4 regions of the Bradyrhizobium arachidis genome follow, and region 4 is predicted to be linked to each of the others. Evidence: predicted binding sites of a transcription regulator. Region 4 holds the regulator's gene; each other region holds the start of a gene.
What was found. The regulator HrcA, encoded in region 4, represses chaperone genes, less so after heat shock. The targets are predictions, from matches to a motif close to GTTAGCACTCNCNNNNNGNGAGTGCTAAC.
Positions count from the first base shown of each region.

Region 1: a site for HrcA is predicted at 2,973-3,001, ahead of WN72_RS07725 (co-chaperone GroES). Genes of this name have one in related genera too.
Region 2: a site for HrcA is predicted at 856-884, ahead of WN72_RS42025 (co-chaperone GroES). Genes of this name have one in related genera too.
Region 3: a site for HrcA is predicted at 2,190-2,218, ahead of groES (co-chaperone GroES). Genes of this name have one in related genera too.

Region 1 covers NZ_CP030050.1:1,573,957-1,578,481, forward strand. Annotated here, with positions in the region: gene WN72_RS07710 (DUF3309 family protein) at 68-232, shown strand; gene WN72_RS47720 (exopolysaccharide biosynthesis protein) at 424-684, shown strand; gene groL (chaperonin GroEL) at 839-2,479, opposite strand; gene WN72_RS07725 (co-chaperone GroES) at 2,619-2,933, opposite strand; gene WN72_RS07730 (hypothetical protein) at 3,277-3,546, opposite strand; partial or broken gene WN72_RS46660 (IS701 family transposase) at 3,733-4,070, shown strand; gene WN72_RS07735 (hypothetical protein) at 4,099-4,374, opposite strand.
Region 2 covers NZ_CP030050.1:8,890,244-8,894,768, forward strand. Annotated here, with positions in the region: gene WN72_RS42020 (hypothetical protein) at 140-661, opposite strand; gene WN72_RS42025 (co-chaperone GroES) at 975-1,271, shown strand; gene groL (chaperonin GroEL) at 1,443-3,071, shown strand; gene WN72_RS42035 (hypothetical protein) at 3,216-4,427, shown strand.
Region 3 covers NZ_CP030050.1:6,544,462-6,548,986, reverse strand. Annotated here, with positions in the region: gene WN72_RS30780 (GIY-YIG nuclease family protein) at 1-16, shown strand, start outside; gene groL (chaperonin GroEL) at 146-1,786, opposite strand; gene groES (co-chaperone GroES) at 1,832-2,146, opposite strand; gene WN72_RS30765 (usg protein) at 2,534-2,821, shown strand; gene WN72_RS30760 (cupin domain-containing protein) at 3,122-3,661, shown strand; gene WN72_RS30755 (rhomboid family protein) at 4,005-4,525, shown strand, end outside.
Region 4 covers NZ_CP030050.1:182,554-187,078, reverse strand. Annotated here, with positions in the region: gene hemW (radical SAM family heme chaperone HemW) at 1-166, opposite strand, end outside; gene rdgB (RdgB/HAM1 family non-canonical purine NTP pyrophosphatase) at 183-818, opposite strand; gene rph (ribonuclease PH) at 829-1,542, opposite strand; gene hrcA (heat-inducible transcriptional repressor HrcA) at 1,712-2,800, shown strand; gene grpE (nucleotide exchange factor GrpE) at 2,897-3,496, shown strand; gene pncA (bifunctional nicotinamidase/pyrazinamidase) at 3,556-4,278, opposite strand.

The DNA.
Region 1 (4,525 bases), 1.4 Mb from region 4:
GACGAATCGCAAGACAGACAAAACTTGAGACCCAATATCCACAAGGTCCCACCAAAGGAGTCGGACAATGTCGATCGGACTTATCCTCATCATCCTCCTCATCATCTTCCTGCTTGGTGGCTTCAGCGGCCGCTTCGGCGGCTACGGCTACGGCTATGGCCACGGTGGGATGGGGGTCATCGGTACCATCCTGGTCATCCTCGTCGTATTGCTACTTCTGGGTCGGCTCTGACCCTCGCAGGGTCGGCTGTGTCGACCGGGCGCCTCCCAAAATATCCTTTCCCCGCGTACCGGGTCCCAACGAGCTCGACCAGCTGAAGCCGACAATGCCCGCCGATGAAGGGGTGTTTGTGCCTGCCTCGGTCCTGCTGCAGCGGCTGCACGACGAGGCAGCGGCAAGATCGCTTTACCCTGGGCTGGCTGATGGGTCGCCTACACAAGCGCTCCTTCGGCCCTATTATGCCGCTGCTCGCTGTGGTCGCTATTGCACCGGATGTCTCGATCGTAGCCGGCCTGCTACTCATGATCCCCGCGTCCCAGATGATCGCGGTCTTCGGTCTAATCACGGGGGCGACCAACCAGGGCAGAGCTATGCACTTCCCAAAATCCAGTAACGGTGGGGTGAGTCCTGACTGGTTTGGTAACAATTCTCACCCGCCACCCGGCTGCAATGCAAAGTGCTGATTTTGAGATATTGCACAAGGCGTCCTCACGGAAATCCGTGAAACGGCGAGAATTCATCACGCTTCTCGGCGGCCGCTTTTTGCTGATTCCTGCAAAAAAGGCCCAAGCATCTCTGCCGGGCCTTCGTTATTGTTGAGCTCTGAACGAGTAGGACTTAAAAATCCATACCACCCATGCCGCCACCTTGAGGCATGCCCCCACCGCCGGCGTTCTTCTTTGGCAATTCGGCCACCATGGCTTCGGTAGTGATCAGGAGCGCCGCAACAGAAGCCGCATTCTGAATCGCCACACGAACGACCTTGGTCGGGTCGATGATGCCCTTGGTGACCAGGTTGCCGTACTCGCCGGACTGGGAGTCAAAGCCGTAGCCATACTGATCCTTCTCCAGGATCTTGCCGACGATAACGGAGCCGTCCTCGCCAGCGTTGATCGCGATCTGGCGGGCCGGCGCAGACAGCGCCTTGCGCACGATCTCGACGCCGGTCTTCTGGTCATCGTTCTTGGTGCGCAGCCCCTTGAGATGCTCGGAAGCACGCAGCAGGGCGACGCCGCCGCCCGGCAGGATGCCTTCCTCGACGGCCGCGCGGGTCGCATGCATCGCGTCATCAACGCGATCCTTGCGCTCCTTCACCTCGACCTCGGTCGCGCCGCCGACGCGGATCACCGCGACGCCGCCCGCGAGCTTGGCAAGACGCTCCTGCAGCTTTTCACGGTCATAGTCCGAGGAGGTCTCCTCGATCTGCGCCTTGATCTGCGCCACCCGCGCCTCTATGTCGGCCTTCTTACCGGCGCCGCTGACGATGGTGGTGTTCTCCTTGTCGATCATCACCTTCTTGGCGCGACCGAGCATGTTGAGCGTGACGTTCTCGAGCTTGATGCCCAGATCTTCCGAGATCGCCTGGCCGCCGGTCAGGATCGCGATGTCCTGCAGCATGGCCTTGCGGCGATCGCCGAAGCCCGGAGCCTTCACGGCCGCGACCTTCAGACCGCCGCGGAGGCGGTTCACGACCAGGGTCGCGAGCGCTTCGCCCTCGACGTCTTCCGCAATAATCACAAGCGGCTTGCCACTCTGGACGACGGCTTCCAGCAGCGGAAGCAGTTCATTCAACTGAGATAGCTTCTTTTCGTGGATGAGGACGTAGGCGTCTTCCATTTCGGCGCGCATTTTGTCGGCGTTGGTGACGAAGTACGGCGAGATGTAGCCGCGGTCGAATTGCATCCCTTCGACGACCTCGAGTTCGGTCTCGAGCGACTTGGCTTCTTCAACCGTGATGACGCCCTCGTTGCCGACCTTCTTCATGGCGTCGGAGAGGAACTTGCCGATCTCCGCGTCGCCGTTGGCCGAGATGGTGCCGACCTGGGCGATCTCCTCGTTCGAGGTGACCTTCTTGGAGTTCTTCACGAGATCGGCGACCACGGCTTCCACCGCGAGGTCGATACCGCGCTTCAGGTCCATCGGGTTCATACCGGCGGCAACCGCCTTCGCGCCTTCACGGACGATCGCAGCCGCGAGCACGGTCGCGGTGGTGGTGCCATCGCCAGCTGCATCTGCCGATTTGGAGGCAACTTCTCGCACCATCTGCGCGCCCATGTTCTCGAACTTGTCCTCAAGCTCGATCTCCTTGGCGACAGTGACGCCGTCTTTGGTGATGCGGGGGGCGCCGAACGACTTGTCGAGCACGACGTTCCGGCCCTTGGGCCCGAGCGTGACCTTAACCGCATTGTTGAGAATTTCAACACCGCGCAACATCCTGTCGCGGGCGTCGACGCCGAACTTAACTTCTTTGGCCGACATCATGATCTCCGTTTTCAACTGTCAAATCCGAAAGACCGCGCGACTCGGCGAGCTCTTTAGGGACGTGAGTTCAACTTGCGGGCCTTATCCTTCTCCTTCGAGACGCTGGCTGCTTGGGATAAGGAAAACAGACTGGCGCTTAGGCGACCTTCTTCTTGGCGGCGGGCAGCTCGGTGAGAACGCCCATAATGTCGCTTTCCTTCATGATCAGTACTTCCTGATCATCGAGCTCGATCTCCGTACCTGACCACTTGCCGAACAGGACGCGGTCGCCAACCTTGAGATCGATGGGCAGCTTGCCGGATTCGTCGCGGCCGCCTGGGCCAACCGCCGTGATCTCGCCCTGCGAAGGTTTTTCCTTGGCGCTGTCCGGAATGATGATGCCGCCAGTGGTCTTCTCTTCGGCTTCGATACGCTTGACCGCAACGCGGTCGTGAAGCGGACGGAATTTCATGCTGCCCTCCTGTTTTCTTGTTGTTGTTGCTTTGGACGAAATGGCAGTCGTGGCCAGCGAGTGCTAATCAGCACATAAGCCGCCGCAAGGGGACGTACAAGACCGTCCCGAAACGATATTCGCTCAGAGCATCACGAAATAGCTGCCAAGACCGCGGCGGCTAAGGATCCGGTGAAGGCCAGCTGTGTGGTGCGAAAGTCGTTGGACGCCGCGTCATCAAATTTGAGAAAGCTTCCCATCGCGCAGGGGCATTGCGTTGTTCTCGACGTGCGCCAGAATACGCCGGACGTCGGTCGCTTCTTGTGCAGCCATTCAGCGGTGCTTGTCGAGATCGAGTGGCTCGTCACTCGCGAGGCGCTTCGGCATCAATGCGCTGAGCGTCAGCCAAATCGACCGGGTTGATGGAAATCCTCTCCACCGTTGAAGTGCGCGGCGGCGCCGCCGGCACCGTGATCATAGTGGCAACCCGGCGAAACGCCTCGAACGACAATCCTTCGATCATCTCCTCATCGGTGATGACCTCGTAGGCACCCGGAGGCAGGAGGCGGTCGATGCCCTTGATCCGGAAGGGATGCTTGAAGGTGACCGTTTCGCGTCGGGAGCGCATGGTCATGATCGGCTATCCTTCAGAAACGGCTTTGCATCGGCGCGATAGTGAAGCAATCCGTTTACAGTGCTTTCTGTGCCGAGATTAGCTATCTCTTTATCATGAGATGGCTGCGAAGTCACCAAACACAAGGCAATACACATCGCGGATTTGTATAGATGCCGGCGGACGAAATGCTTGCTGATGCCAAGTGAAAAAATGCGAGTTGGCGATCGGCAAGCATCGCGACTCGGAGAGAAGAAATGCTATCTCGCAAATCTACCAGCCGAGATAGACTTGCAGCGGTTGGCTACAACCGTCATGGCGCGATGGGACGGTTCTGGCACGGTCTTCATCGTCACGCTCTTATGACGATGGTTGCTTACGCCTTCTTGCAGCACTTCCGCATTGCCAAGACGGGGCGCAAAAATGAAACGACGGCCACCACCTCAGCCCAACCTGCCAGCCGCGCGTCCCGCCATCGTCGCTCTCATTCTTCAGCCATCAGATCCGCGATACGGGTACTGCAGAACACAGGTCAGCGAAGAGCAAGGCGTGAACAAATCTGCCAAAGTCGTGTTAGCGCCCACCCGAAGCACCTTTATGATCGTGCAGGAAACGGGCGATCCGCGTCTTCAACACGGTGGCGTCGTGCGATTTGCCCGAGGCCGCGTGCTCGAAGAGCCTGCGCTGGACGTCAGTAGGCAGATCATTCCATTCGCTGACAAGGGCGGCACCCAGACATTCCAGGACTCTGCGCTCCACATCGCGCAAATCGCTGGCTTCATAGGGTAAAGGCCACGCCAACTCCTGCGCTCCGCCTTCCTCGTCCCAACGGTCGAGAGCGGTTGCCATTTCTTCTCCCGACGTTGGCCTTCGACCTTTCTTTTTGACCATTCTATATAGTCGCATATATCGGCATTAAGCGCCATTCGCTCGATCGCGGGGCGATCCGAAGCGCCAATCCTTCCAGTACCGAGAATGCCGCGGCCGCGGAACTCGGTAG
Region 2 (4,525 bases), 1.2 Mb from region 4:
GTTTTTGTTTTTGGGGATTTATCTCACGCTGTCATTCCGGGGCGGTCCGCAGGACCGAACCCGGAATCTCGAGATTCTCAGGTGCGCAAGCGCGCACCATAGTTCACGCTTCGCGTGCCCCTGAACGACAGAGGAATGATCACGCCCGCGGCGCGCAGCGGACGTAGACCATGTTGCCGTAGCGGGTGGCGGCGTCCTTGTCGATGAAGCGGGTGATCAGGACGCGGCCGTCGAAGGAGACGATCTCACGGTCCTGCTCGCCGGGGGTCGGGCCGGCCGGTCCGATATAGTTCTTGCCGCTGGGCGAGCCCTTCAGCCGCAGCTCCTGCGGGGTCGCCTGGTCGGCGAGATGCATGATCACGCCGCCGGAGGAGCCGGCGGTGATCACGTAGGGATTCTTGCACTGGGCCCTCGCCGCGGCCTCGGTGCGGGCGCGGTCGGCCGGGTTCTGGAACGAGGCGAGACCCCAGCGGCCGACGATCTCGTCGGCACGGATGCTCGCCGGCATTTCAGGACCGGTGCCGGGCTCGGCCTCGGGTGCCGGCTGGGAGGACGAGAAGGACGGTAGGCTCATGCCGCCGCCACAGGCGCCGAGCAGCAACGCCAGGCCAGAGGCAGCGGCCAGATTGGCGACCGTGCGCGCGCGAGCTGAATTGATCATGGCATTCCCCCGAACAAGACCATGGCCGCACCCCTCCCGCAGCCAAGCGCAAAACTGCCGCCGGAGCAATGACGTCCTTTAATACGCGGGCGCCCCGACCAAGTTTTCAATGCCAACATCCTATATCCGCCTCACCAATCGCTTAACCACCTTTGCTTGACAGGATCGCGGCCAAGCCATATTCCCGGGCCACTCTTAGCACTCGGAAAGCCCGATTGCTAAGCGCTCCGTTCGATCCTCGGGAAGAGGAGGAACGGCAGCGCCGCCCCACCGACTTCACTACTTCCGAAGCGAGCCTCCAAAGGGAAACGTCATGGCTAAATCCAAATTTCGTCCGCTGCATGACCGTGTCGTGGTCAAACGTATCGACGCCGAGGAAAAGACCAAGGGCGGCATCATCATCCCGGACACCGCCAAGGAAAAGCCGTCCCAGGGCGAGGTGGTCGCCGTCGGCCCCGGCGGCCGCGACGAGACCGGCAAGCTGATTCCGATCGACCTCAAGGCGGGTGACCGCGTGCTGTTCGGCAAGTGGTCGGGCACCGAGGTCAAGATCGACAACGAAGAGCTCCTGATCATGAAGGAGTCGGACATCATGGGCGTGCTGGCCTAAGGCCATCCGCCTGAACGGCCGCTGAATACTCCATCGTCATGCCCGGGCCTGACCCGGGCATCCATCATTCTTCGTACGAGGATGGATTGCCGGGTCAAGCCCGGCAATGACGAAGAGAGCGCCGCACCGCACGAAACAAGACACATCACGCAACACGAGGGATTGCAGACCATGGCTGCCAAGGACGTCAAGTTTTCCGGAGACGCGCGCGACCGCATGCTGCGCGGCGTCGATATTCTCGCCAACGCCGTCAAGGTGACGCTCGGCCCGAAGGGCCGCAACGTCGTCATCGAGAAGAGCTTCGGCGCGCCGCGCATCACCAAGGACGGCGTCACCGTCGCCAAGGAGATCGAGCTCGAGGACAAGTTCGAGAACATGGGCGCCCAGATGGTGCGTGAGGTCGCCTCCAAGACCAACGACCTCGCCGGCGACGGCACCACCACCGCGACCGTGCTGGCTCAGGCCATCGTGCGCGAAGGCGCCAAGGCGGTTGCCGCCGGCATGAACCCGATGGACCTCAAGCGCGGCATCGACAGCGCCGTCCAGGCCGTGGTCAAGGACATCGAGAAGCGCGCCAAGCCCGTCGCCGCCTCCTCCGAGGTCGCCCAGGTCGGCACCATCTCGGCCAATGGCGATGCCGCCATCGGCAAGATGATCGCCCAGGCGATGCAGAAGGTCGGCAACGAGGGTGTCATCACCGTCGAGGAGAACAAGTCGCTCGACACCGAGGTGGACATCGTCGAGGGCATGAAGTTCGACCGCGGCTATCTCAGCCCCTACTTCGTCACCAATGCCGAGAAGATGACCGCCGAGCTCGAGGACGCCTACATCCTCCTGCACGAGAAGAAGCTGTCGGGCCTGCAGGCCATGCTGCCGGTGCTGGAAGCCGTGGTGCAGTCGGGCAAGCCGCTCGTGATCATCGCCGAGGACGTCGAGGGCGAGGCGCTGGCCACCCTGGTCGTCAACCGTCTCCGTGGCGGCCTCAAGGTCGCTGCCGTCAAGGCGCCGGGCTTCGGTGACCGCCGCAAGGCCATGCTGGAGGACATCGCCATCCTCACCGGCGGCCAGCTGATCTCGGAAGAGCTCGGCATCAAGCTCGAGAACGTCACGGTGAAGATGCTCGGCCGCGCCAAGAAGGTCGTGATCGACAAGGAGAACACCACGATCGTCAACGGCGCCGGCAAGAAGCCCGACATCGAGGCCCGCGTCGGCCAGATCAAGGCCCAGATCGAGGAGACAACGGACTACGACCGTGAGAAGCTCCAGGAACGCCTTGCCAAGCTCGCCGGCGGCGTCGCGGTGATCCGCGTCGGTGGCGCCACCGAGATCGAGGTCAAGGAGAAGAAGGACCGCGTCGAGGACGCGCTCAACGCCACCCGCGCCGCGGTGCAGGAAGGCATCGTCCCCGGCGGCGGCGTCGCGCTGCTCCGCGCCAAGAAGGCGGTGGGCCGTCTCACCAACGCCAATGCGGACGTCCAGGCCGGCATCAACATCGTGCTGAAGGCGCTGGAAGCTCCGATCCGCCAGATCTCCGAGAACGCGGGCGTGGAAGGCTCGATCGTGGTCGGCAAGATCCTGGAGAACAAGTCCGAGACCTTCGGCTTCGACGCCCAGAACGAGGACTATGTCGACATGGTCGAGAAGGGCATCATCGATCCCGCCAAGGTGGTCCGCACCGCGCTGCAGGACGCCTCCTCCGTCGCCGGCCTGCTGGTGACCACCGAGGCCATGGTCGCCGAAATGCCGAAGAAGGAAGCTGCGCCCGCGATGCCCGCCGGCGGCGGCATGGGCGGCTTCTAAGCCCATCCTTCATTACAGCGTTACGAAGGCCGCCTCCGGGCGGCCTTCTTTTTTGCCGATCCTCTCCCTGACGCTTTGCAATTCAACCGACGGCCAAAACCAACTACGGTGGCGGCCGATTCTGTTCCTTCGAGGATTTCGGCGATGCGCGCGCTTCTGGTTTGCCCGACGATGATTTTGGCGGCTCTGCTCGCCGCCTCGCCCGAGGTCGCATCCGCCCAGATGAAACTGTCGCCGAAGGCCGCCGCGCCGGGCGGAACCGAGACGCGCTATTTCACCTCGATCGACGGGCTGATGGACGGCAATGCCGACGTGGTCCTGAAGGAAACGCGCCAGGGCAAGACGGTCACCGCGGCCGTGCTGGACGTCTGCTATCCCGTCGCGAAGAATTCCGACCGCAAGGACCGCTTCGTCGTCAATCTCCAGGTCGCCGGCCAGAACCTGACGGGCACGACGCAGAGCCTCGGCGAGAAATCGCCGGTCAGCGTCAAGCTGCTGCGCAAGCCGACCGGCGACACGTTCGAATTCCGCGGCCAGATTTCGATTGGCCAGTCCGTGACCGAGGTGACCTCGCCGGACAATTCCGATCTCAGCGAGAAGGAGTTTCTGGACAACCAGACCTCCGACGACGGCATCACGCCGCAGCCGAAGGACTTCACCGACGTCTCGCCGGAGGCGATCGCGGTCAAGGTCAAGCTGGATGCGGCGACCGAGTTCCTGAAGAGCCTGAAGGGCCAGGACATCGAGGTGACGCTGGCAAGCCTCTCGGTCGGCTGCGACGCGCTGCGCGCCGGCGAGCAGACCATCAACATGTCGGTCGATCCGGAGCGCGCGGCCGCGCTGCTGTCAAAGTTCAAGGCAATGCCCGGCGTCACCGCGGCCGGCTGGACCGCGGGGATGACCGAGATGGACCGCACCATCCGCATTCCCGCCGCCGACTGGCGCGACGGCGACAAGGTCAACCGCGACAAGCTCGCTTCGGCCCTCGCCGGCGTGCTGAGCAGGACGCTCGCGGCCAAGCCGGTGTCGCACAATTTCAACCCGGCCACCGGCAAGCTCAAGCTGGTCTTCAAGCGGCCGAACCAGGATTTCCCGGCGCTCGAGCTCACCGACACGATCGAGGTCGCAGGCCTGATCTCGCCCGACAAGCCGGGCGCCACCGACAAGCTGATGCTGTGGATCGGCAGCCCCTCGACCACCACCGCCGACGAGAGCAGCGGCGCCAAGCTCAATCTGTCGGATGACGCTTCCGCCGACGAGGAAGGCGATCAGCCCGACGACAACGGCTCGATCGAGGCGCTCGCCAAGGAGCTGAAGGGCCAGCGGTGGGACGCGGACAAGTCGGTGTGGAAGTGACGAAGTCATTCCGGGGCGCGCAAAGCGCGAACCCGGAATCTGGAGATTGTAGCGCGAGATTCCGGGTTCGACGCTGACGCGCCGCCCCGGAATGACCT
Region 3 (4,525 bases), 3.5 Mb from region 4:
CGGGATAACCAACTAGCATTCGTGGTTATGGATTCCGGGCTCGCGCCCAGGAGGGCGCGCCCCGGAATGATGTGCCCCAAAACAAAAACCCCGGCATTGCTGCCGGGGTTTCGCATTTCTCGACTTTGCTTGAGATGACCGGACCTTAGAAGTCCATGCCGCCCATGCCGCCGCCGGGGGGCATCGCCGGGCCGGCGCCGCCCTTCTTGGGCAGCTCGGCGACCATGGCTTCCGTGGTGATCAGGAGCGCGGCAACCGAGGCTGCGTTCTGGATCGCGGTACGGACCACCTTGGTCGGGTCGATGATGCCCTTCTTGACGAGGTCGGCGTATTCGCCGGTCTGGGAGTCGAAGCCGTAATTGTAGGCCTTGTTCTCCAGGATCTTGCCAACGATCACCGAGCCGTCTTCACCGGCGTTGATCGCGATCTGGCGAGCGGGTGCCGACAGCGCCTTGCGCACGATCTCGACGCCGGTCTTCTGGTCGTCGTTCTTGGTGCGCAGGCCCTTGAGCTGCTCGGAGGCACGGAGCAGGGCGACGCCGCCGCCCGGGACGATGCCTTCCTCGACCGCAGCGCGGGTCGCATGCATCGCGTCATCAACGCGATCCTTGCGCTCCTTCACCTCGACCTCGGTCGCGCCGCCGACGCGGATCACCGCGACGCCGCCCGCGAGCTTGGCGAGACGCTCCTGGAGCTTCTCGCGGTCGTAGTCCGAGGTGGTCTCCTCGATCTGCGCCTTGATCTGGGCCACGCGCGCCTCGATGTCGGCCTTCTTGCCGGCGCCGTTGACGATCGTGGTGTTCTCCTTGTCGATCATCACCTTCTTGGCGCGACCGAGCATGTTGAGCGTGACGTTCTCGAGCTTGATGCCGAGATCTTCCGAGATCGCCTGGCCGCCGGTCAGGATCGCGATGTCCTGCAGCATGGCCTTGCGACGATCGCCGAAGCCCGGAGCCTTGACGGCCGCGACCTTCAGGCCGCCACGCAGGCGGTTCACGACCAGGGTCGCGAGCGCTTCACCCTCGACGTCCTCGGCGACGATGACCAGCGGCTTGCCGGTCTGCACCACGGCCTCGAGCAGCGGCAGCAGCTCGTTCAGCGAGGAGAGCTTCTTCTCGTTGATGAGGATGTAGGCGTCGTCCATCTCAACGCGCATCTTGTCGGCGTTGGTGACGAAGTAGGGCGAGATGTAGCCGCGGTCGAACTGCATGCCCTCGACGACGTCGAGCTCGGTCTCGAGCGACTTGGCTTCCTCGACGGTGATGACACCCTCGTTGCCGACCTTCTTCATGGCGTCGGAGAGGAACTTGCCGATCTCCTGGTCGCCGTTGGCCGAGATGGTGCCGACCTGGGCGATCTCCTCGTTCGAGGTGACCTTCTTGGAGTTCTTCTGGAGGTCCGCAACGACGGCCTCGACCGCGAGGTCGATACCACGCTTGAGGTCCATCGGGTTCATGCCGGCGGCGACCGACTTGGCGCCTTCCTTCACGATCGCCTGGGCCAGCACGGTGGCGGTGGTGGTGCCGTCGCCGGCCGCGTCAGCGGACTTGGAGGCGACTTCGCGCACCATCTGGGCGCCCATGTTCTCGAACTTGTCGTCGAGCTCGATCTCCTTGGCGACGGTGACGCCGTCCTTGGTGATGCGGGGAGCGCCGAACGACTTGTCGAGCACGACGTTGCGGCCCTTCGGACCGAGCGTGACCTTCACCGCGTTGGCGAGAACGTCGACGCCGCGCAGCATCTTGTCGCGCGCTTCAACCGAGAATTTGACTTCTTTGGCTGCCATCTGGAATTTTCCTTGAGGATGTTGACTGGAGGGAGAGAGGGGCTCTTAGGCCGCCTTCTTCTTGGAAGCGGGGACGTCGAGGACGCCCATGATGTCGCTTTCCTTCATGATCAGCAGGTCTTCGCCGTCGATCTTGACTTCGGTGCCGGACCACTTGCCGAACAGCACGCGGTCGCCGACCTTCAGGTCGATCGGGATCAGCTTGCCGGCTTCGTCGCGGCCACCCGGGCCAACGGCGACGACTTCGCCCTGGGAGGGTTTTTCCTTGGCAGTGTCGGGAATGATGATGCCGCCTGCGGTCTTCTCTTCTGCGTCGATGCGCTTGACCACGACGCGGTCGTGAAGCGGACGGAATTTCATGCAGTCCTCCTAAACATTTGCACGAGTTGAGGATTTTGAGATTGTTAGCAATCGTTGCCCGCGAGTGCTAGCACGGGCGAGGCTGAAATAGGACAGGAATTTTGCGGGGGCAAGGGCTTCTAGCAGAAAAATCGGCACTCAGAAGGCCCAAGTGCCAGAATCTCTTTACCATCGTTAACGAACGCGAGGGCCTCGTGGAGGCCGTATTAGCACGGGGGCGCATCTGCTGCTAACGCTTTGAATTTCAACAGCTTGTTAAACTTTTGGGCTTGAGATGGATTGTCAGTTTGCGTCACATTTCTCTCATGTGAGCGCATCGTTTCCGGGTGGCTCCCGGGGCACCGATCAAGCCACTCCCCGAATGCGCTCCTGCAAAGGAGGTTTGGCATGGGACTGCGCGTTGGGGGCGTTTCCGAGGATTTCCGGAAACAGATGCTGGGTTACGGGCTGACGACGGCACAAATTCTCTACCGGATGCCGGATCACCCGTCGCTGCTGCAGACCTATGTCTGGCAGAACTACGACATGTTTCCGAAATTTCCGGCGCTGACCGACTTCCTGGCCTTCTGGCAGGAGAAGCTCGATGGCCCGCTGCATTCGGTCACGGTCGCCCATTCCAAGCTGATCAAGCCCGCCGAGCTGCGCGCCGTGGACGGCGTGTTCCGGCTGCATTGAGGCGAACACCGGTCGCGTAGGGTGGGCAAAGGCGCGCTCTTCGCGCGCCGTGCCCACCATCTCTCTCCGAACGCGCGCGGAACGTGGGCACGCTTCCGCCGTCGCTCTTCGAGCTATGGCGGACAAGTCGCTTTGCCCACCCTACGATATTCGCGTTGGAGCTGCGTAGGATGGGTAGAGCGAAGCGAAACCCATCGCCTTGGCAGGCCGAGAGATCATGGGTTTCGCAAGAGCTCTACCCATCCTACGGACCTTCGTTCTGTGCTAGCCTCCGCCCATAACAACAACGGGAGGCGGCCCATGGCCAAGAAATCAAGCAAGAAAGCAAAATCGCGCAGCGCTGCGCAGACCGCGATCAAGAAGCGGAGCGGCACCAAGGCCGCAGCGCGATCCACGGCGCGCAAGGCAGTGAAGGCGAAGGCCCGCACGGCGGCTCCGAAAAAGCCTGCCCGCCCCAAGCAGCGCATCGCCATCAGCCATCACCGCGAGGAGGATTTCAAAGCCGACGGCCTGCGCACCTACGCCAAATACCGTGACCTCGGCATTTCAGATGCGACCCACGGCCTCGCGCAGGCCCATGTGATCCGCCTGCAGGGTCCCTGCAATCCGGATGAGGTCTCAAAGCTGCACTTCCACGACGTCGAATTCCAGATGGTCTACGTGCTCAAGGGCTGGGTGAAGACCTACATGGACGGCCAGGGCGAGAGCCTGATGAAGGAAGGCAGCGCCTGGACCCAGCCGCCGAAGATCAAGCACATGATCCTGGATTATTCGGACGATGTGGAGCTGCTGGAGGTGATCTTGCCGGCAGAGTTCAAGACGGTGGAGCTGAAGGCGTAGGCACGCTCTCTCAGCCGTCATTCCGGGGCGCGCGCAGCGCGAGAATCCATTTCACCGCGTGTGCTGCCGCCTGATGGATTCCGGGCTCGCGACTTCGTCGCGCCCCGGAATGACAGCGCGCGATAATCCCTAAAATCCACGCGATCCGAGAAACCGGACCGTTACTAGTTGAAAGGTTCCAGCCACCTGCAGCGCTGGTGGTAACCAGTCGAGAATATTCCTCGCGTCAACTCAGGGCTGTGAACATGCAGGACATGCTTTCATGGCGACCAACACTTTTGGCCGACGCGGCGTCGTGGCGCCACCACCAAGTGGATCGTTTCAACGCGCATCGCTTCAACCCGTGGCCGCGCCGATCGCGCCTCGGCCATTGCCCAGCGAGGGGACGTTCTTTGCCGACAACAAGCTGCTGGCCGATATCCCCTTCCTCACCATTGGCCTGATCTTCGGTCTGCTGCTGATCTTCGCCCTGCAACGCAGTCTGGCCATCGACGTTGCGCGCGACGGCTCACTCGATGTCCGCTCGCTGATCGCTTACGGCGCGACCAGCTACGATCTGGTTGTCGGAAGGGGAGAGTGGTGGCGGATCGGCCTCGCGCCGCTTCTGCATGGCAGCGATTGGCACCTCATCGGCAACTGCATTGCGCTGTTCATCGTCGGCGTCAGGCTGGAGCCTCTGATCGGCCGTGGCTGGTTTGCGCTGATCTTTGTTGCCAGTGCGCTGGTCGGCGAGGCGGGGTCGCTCCTCGGCAATGCGCCCGGCCAGCCAGGCGTCGGTGCGTCCGGCGCCATTACCGGGCTCATCGCCGCGCTGTTCGTCTCGAGCTTCGATCCGGAAGCGGACGCCGATCAGACGATATCGCG
Region 4 (4,525 bases):
GCGCGAAGGCGGAGGCAAAGCGTGCCTCGTCGATCGCGGCATGGCGGACATGGCTGTTGAAGTCGCAATACGGGCACTTCGACAGGCAGAACGGCCAGTGCACGTAGACGCCAAAGGCTTCAGATTCTTGTTTTGACGCGTTTTCCTGGCGCGAACCGGTAACCACTTCGCTCGAAAACGCTCTATCGCGGCTCAAGGCAGATCTCCGCCAGTTTCACGAAGGCGCGGGCGCGATGTGACAGGGCAAGGCCGAGCGGCGGCAGGCCGTGCTTCTCGATGCTGGTCATCTCGCCGAAGGTGCGGTCGTATCCGTCAGGCAGGAACATCGGATCGTAACCAAAACCGGCATTCCCGCGCGGCGGCCAGATCAGCGTGCCGGCGACGCGCGCCTCGACCTCTTCGAGATGATCGTCAGGCCACGCGACGCAGAGCGCAGAAACGAAATGCGCGGTGCGCTTCGCTGGCGTGGTTGCGCCACGTTCCTGGAGCAGGCGCTCGATCTGGGCCATCGCCGCGGCGAAGTCCTTGCTCGGGCCCGCCCAGCGCGCAGAGAAAATGCCGGGCGCGCCGTCGAGCGCGTCGACCACGATGCCGGAATCATCGGCGAAAGAGGGAAGGTTGGTCGCCTTTGCCGCCGCGATCGCCTTGATCGCGGCATTGCTGCGGAAGTCGTTGCCGGTTTCCTCCGGCTCGCCCAAGCCGAGCTCACCGGCCGACACCGCCTCGATGCCGTAAGGCGCGAGCAATTCCTTCATCTCGGCGAGCTTGCCGGGATTATGGGTCGCGATGACGAGCTTTCCGGTGATTCGGCGGTGCATGGCTTATTGACTACGCCACGGCCAGTTTCTGCAAGTCCACCAGGCGCGCGATGCCTTTCTGCGCCAGGGCGATCAGCTTCAGGAACTCGTCCTGCGTGAACGGTTCGCGTTCCGCGGTGCCCTGCACCTCGATGATCCGGCCATCGCCGGTCATGACGAAATTGGCGTCGGTCTCGGCTTCGGAATCCTCGGCATAGTCGAGGTCGAGCACGGGCGTGCCGTTGTAGATGCCGCAGGAGATCGCGGCGACGTTGTCGCGCATGACGTTGGTCTTGATCATGTTGCGCGCCTTCATCCAGTTGATGCAATCGGCGAGCGCGACCCAGGCGCCGGTGATCGAGGCCGTGCGGGTGCCGCCGTCGGCCTGGAGCACGTCGCAATCGACCGTGATCTGGCGCTCGCCGAGCGCTTCGAGATCGACGATGGTGCGAAGCGAGCGGCCGATCAGGCGCTGGATCTCGACCGTGCGGCCGCTTTGTTTCCCGGCGGAGGCTTCGCGGCGGGTGCGTTCCGAGGTCGCGCGCGGCAGCATGCCGTATTCGGCGGTGACCCAGCCGCGGCCCTGGCCCTTCAGCCATGGCGGCAGCCGGTCTTCCAGAGTGGCCGTGACCAGCACATGGGTGTCGCCGAATTTCACGAGGCAGGAGCCTTCCGCATATTTGACCACGCCACGCTCCAGCGTCACGGGGCGCAATTCGTCGGGCGCACGGCGGCTTGGCCGCATGGAAAATCCTCCAAAAACTCACTGAAAAGGGCTGTTCGCGGTGCTTGTAGGTGGGGTGAGGGTGGGCGGCAAGGCCTTTTCGTCCCCTGATTCCAGGCCCGCAAACACCACGCTTGTCAGACGCATCGGGGATGGACAAATTATGAGCATCTGAGAGGAGTTACCGTCTGTGGCCCAACACGATCCGATCCATCTGATCGCGCCGCGCGCAGGCCTCGCCCAGCTCAACGAGCGTTCCCGCGACATCTTTCGTCAAATTGTCGAAAGCTATCTCGCGACCGGCGAGCCGGTCGGCTCGCGCAATATTTCGCGGCTGATCGCCCTGCCGCTGTCGCCGGCCTCGGTCCGCAACGTCATGGCCGATCTGGAACAGCTCGGCCTGATCTATGCTCCGCACACCTCCGCCGGCCGGCTGCCGACGGAACTCGGCCTGCGCTTCTTCGTCGACGCCCTGATGCAGGTCGGCGACCTCAACGAGGCCGAGCGGCAGTCGATCCAGAGCCAGCTTGCCAGCGTCGGCCAGGCGCAGTCGGTCGAGGCCGCGCTGGACCAGGCGTTGACGCGGCTGTCGGGCCTGACCCGCGCGGCCGCGGTGGTGCTGACGCCGAAATCCAATGCGCGGCTGAAGCATATCGAGTTCGTCCGCCTGGAACCCGAGAAGGCGCTGGTGATCCTGGTCGGCGAAGACGGCCAGGTCGAAAACCGCGTGCTGACGCTACCGCCCGGAGTTCCCTCCTCGGCGATCACCGAGGCCGGCAATTTCCTCAATGCGCGCATTCGCGGCCGCACGCTCGCCGAAGCGCGGCTCGAGCTCGAAACCGCGCTGGGCGAAGCCCGCGCCGAGCTCGATCAGCTGACGCAGAAGGTGATTTCCGCCGGGATCGCGAGCTGGTCCGGCGGCGAGAACGAGGATCGCCAGCTCATCGTCCGCGGCCACGCTAATCTGCTCGAGGATCTGCACGCGCTGGAGGATCTGGAGCGGGTTCGCCTGTTGTTCGACGATCTCGAGACCAAGCGCGGCGTGATCGACCTCTTGGGCCGCGCCGAGACCGCCGAGGGCGTGCGCATTTTCATCGGTTCGGAGAACAAGCTGTTTTCCTTGTCCGGCTCCTCGACGATCATCTCGCCGTATCGGGATGCCGCCGGTCATATCGTCGGCGTTTTGGGCGTGATCGGGCCGACGCGGCTGAATTATGCCCGCGTGATCCCGACCGTGGACTACGCCGCCCGCATCGTCAGCCGGCTCCTGGGGGGCTGACCGGCATTTGCGCCGATCACGGGCGCTTGATTTTCGCCCGCTTAGGCACGATATCCGGGCCAACAATCCCTGGAAACGAGTTCGAGATTTGAGCCGATGACCGATCGAGACCGGCAACCCGAAGACACGACCGCACCGACCGGCGAGCCCGTGGTGTCAAAACCCTACATCATGCCCGACGATCCCGAGCCGGGTTCGGTCGAAACCTTGCAGAAGGAAGCCGCCGAGGCGCGCGACCGCATGCTGCGGACGCTGGCCGAGATGGAGAACTTGCGCAAGCGCACCACCAAGGAGGTCGCCGACGCCCGCCTCTACGGCATCACCGGCTTTGCCCGCGACGTGCTCGACATCGCCGACAATCTGCAGCGCGCGCTCGATGCCGTTCCGGCCGAGGCGCGGGCCGCGGCCGATCCCGGCCTGATCTCCCTGATCGAGGGCGTCGAGCTCACCGAGCGCTCGCTGCTCAACGCGCTGGAAAAGCACGGCGTGAAGAAGTTCGACCCGCAGGGCCAGAAGTTCGATCCGAACTTCCAGCAGGCGATGTTCGAAGTTCCCGATGCGTCGGTGCCGTCGGGCACCGTGGTGCAGGTCGTGCAGGCCGGCTACACCATCGGCGAGCGCGTGCTGCGCCCGGCCCTGGTCGGTGTCGCCAAGGGCGGCGCGAAGGCGGCGGCCAACAGCAACGAAGTGAACTGAGTTCGGGCGTCATTCCGGGTTCGGCTCTGCGAGCCGCCCCGGAACGACTGTGTGAGAGCCTACGCACTCACCGCGATATCCGCCGACTGGATCCGCTTCACCCCGGCCTTGGCCATATCGGCCCAGGCCTTGGCGAGCGAGCCCTGCGTGTCGATGCCGCGGCAGGCGTCTTCCACGACATAGACCTCGAAGCCAGCCTTGCGCGCGTCGAGCGCGGTCCAGGCGACGCAGAAATCCGTCGCCAATCCCGCAACGAAGACGCGCTTGATCTTGCGGCCCTTGAGATAACCGGCGAGGCCCGTGGAGGTCTTGCCGTCGGCTTCGAGGAACGCCGAATAGCTGTCGACGTCCTTGTGAAAGCCCTTGCGGATGATGAGCTCGGCGTGCGGGATCGCGAGGTCCTTCGACAGCGACGCGCCGTCGGTACCCTGCACGCAATGGTCGGGCCACAGCACCTGCTTGCCGTAGGGCAAATCGACGGTCTCGAACGGCTTCTTGCCGGAATGCACCGAGGCGAACGAGATGTGGCCGGGCGTGTGCCAGTCCTGCGTCATCACCACATTCGCAAAACCTTTCGCGATCTTGTTGATGACGGGCACCACCTGCTCGCCCTCCTTCACCGCGAGGCTGCCGCCGGGCAGGAAGCAGTTTTGCACGTCGATCACGAGCAGCGCCGAGGTGTCGTCCGGCTTGATCGATGCCGCTGCGAAGAGTGCGGTCGGAGTAAGGGCCGCGAGCGCCGTCGTTCCAAGCGCCGCCAGGATTTGTCGCCGAGCCAGCATCGTTCGCCTCCCCTTGTGAGCCAATGAAGGCGAAGCCTAGTTCCGCGCGCGAGCGAACTGAAGCCCGAAAATGCAGCCGGCTTTGGTGAGGGGGTGGGCTTGCCAGCCCCAACATCACTGTCGTCCCGGACAAGCGCGCCCTCAGGCGCGCGCCGATCCGGGATCCATAACCACAGGGAGATGTTTGGCGAAGACGCTTGGTACTGCGACCGGCCACTACCGCCAGATCACGCGGTATGGGTCCCGG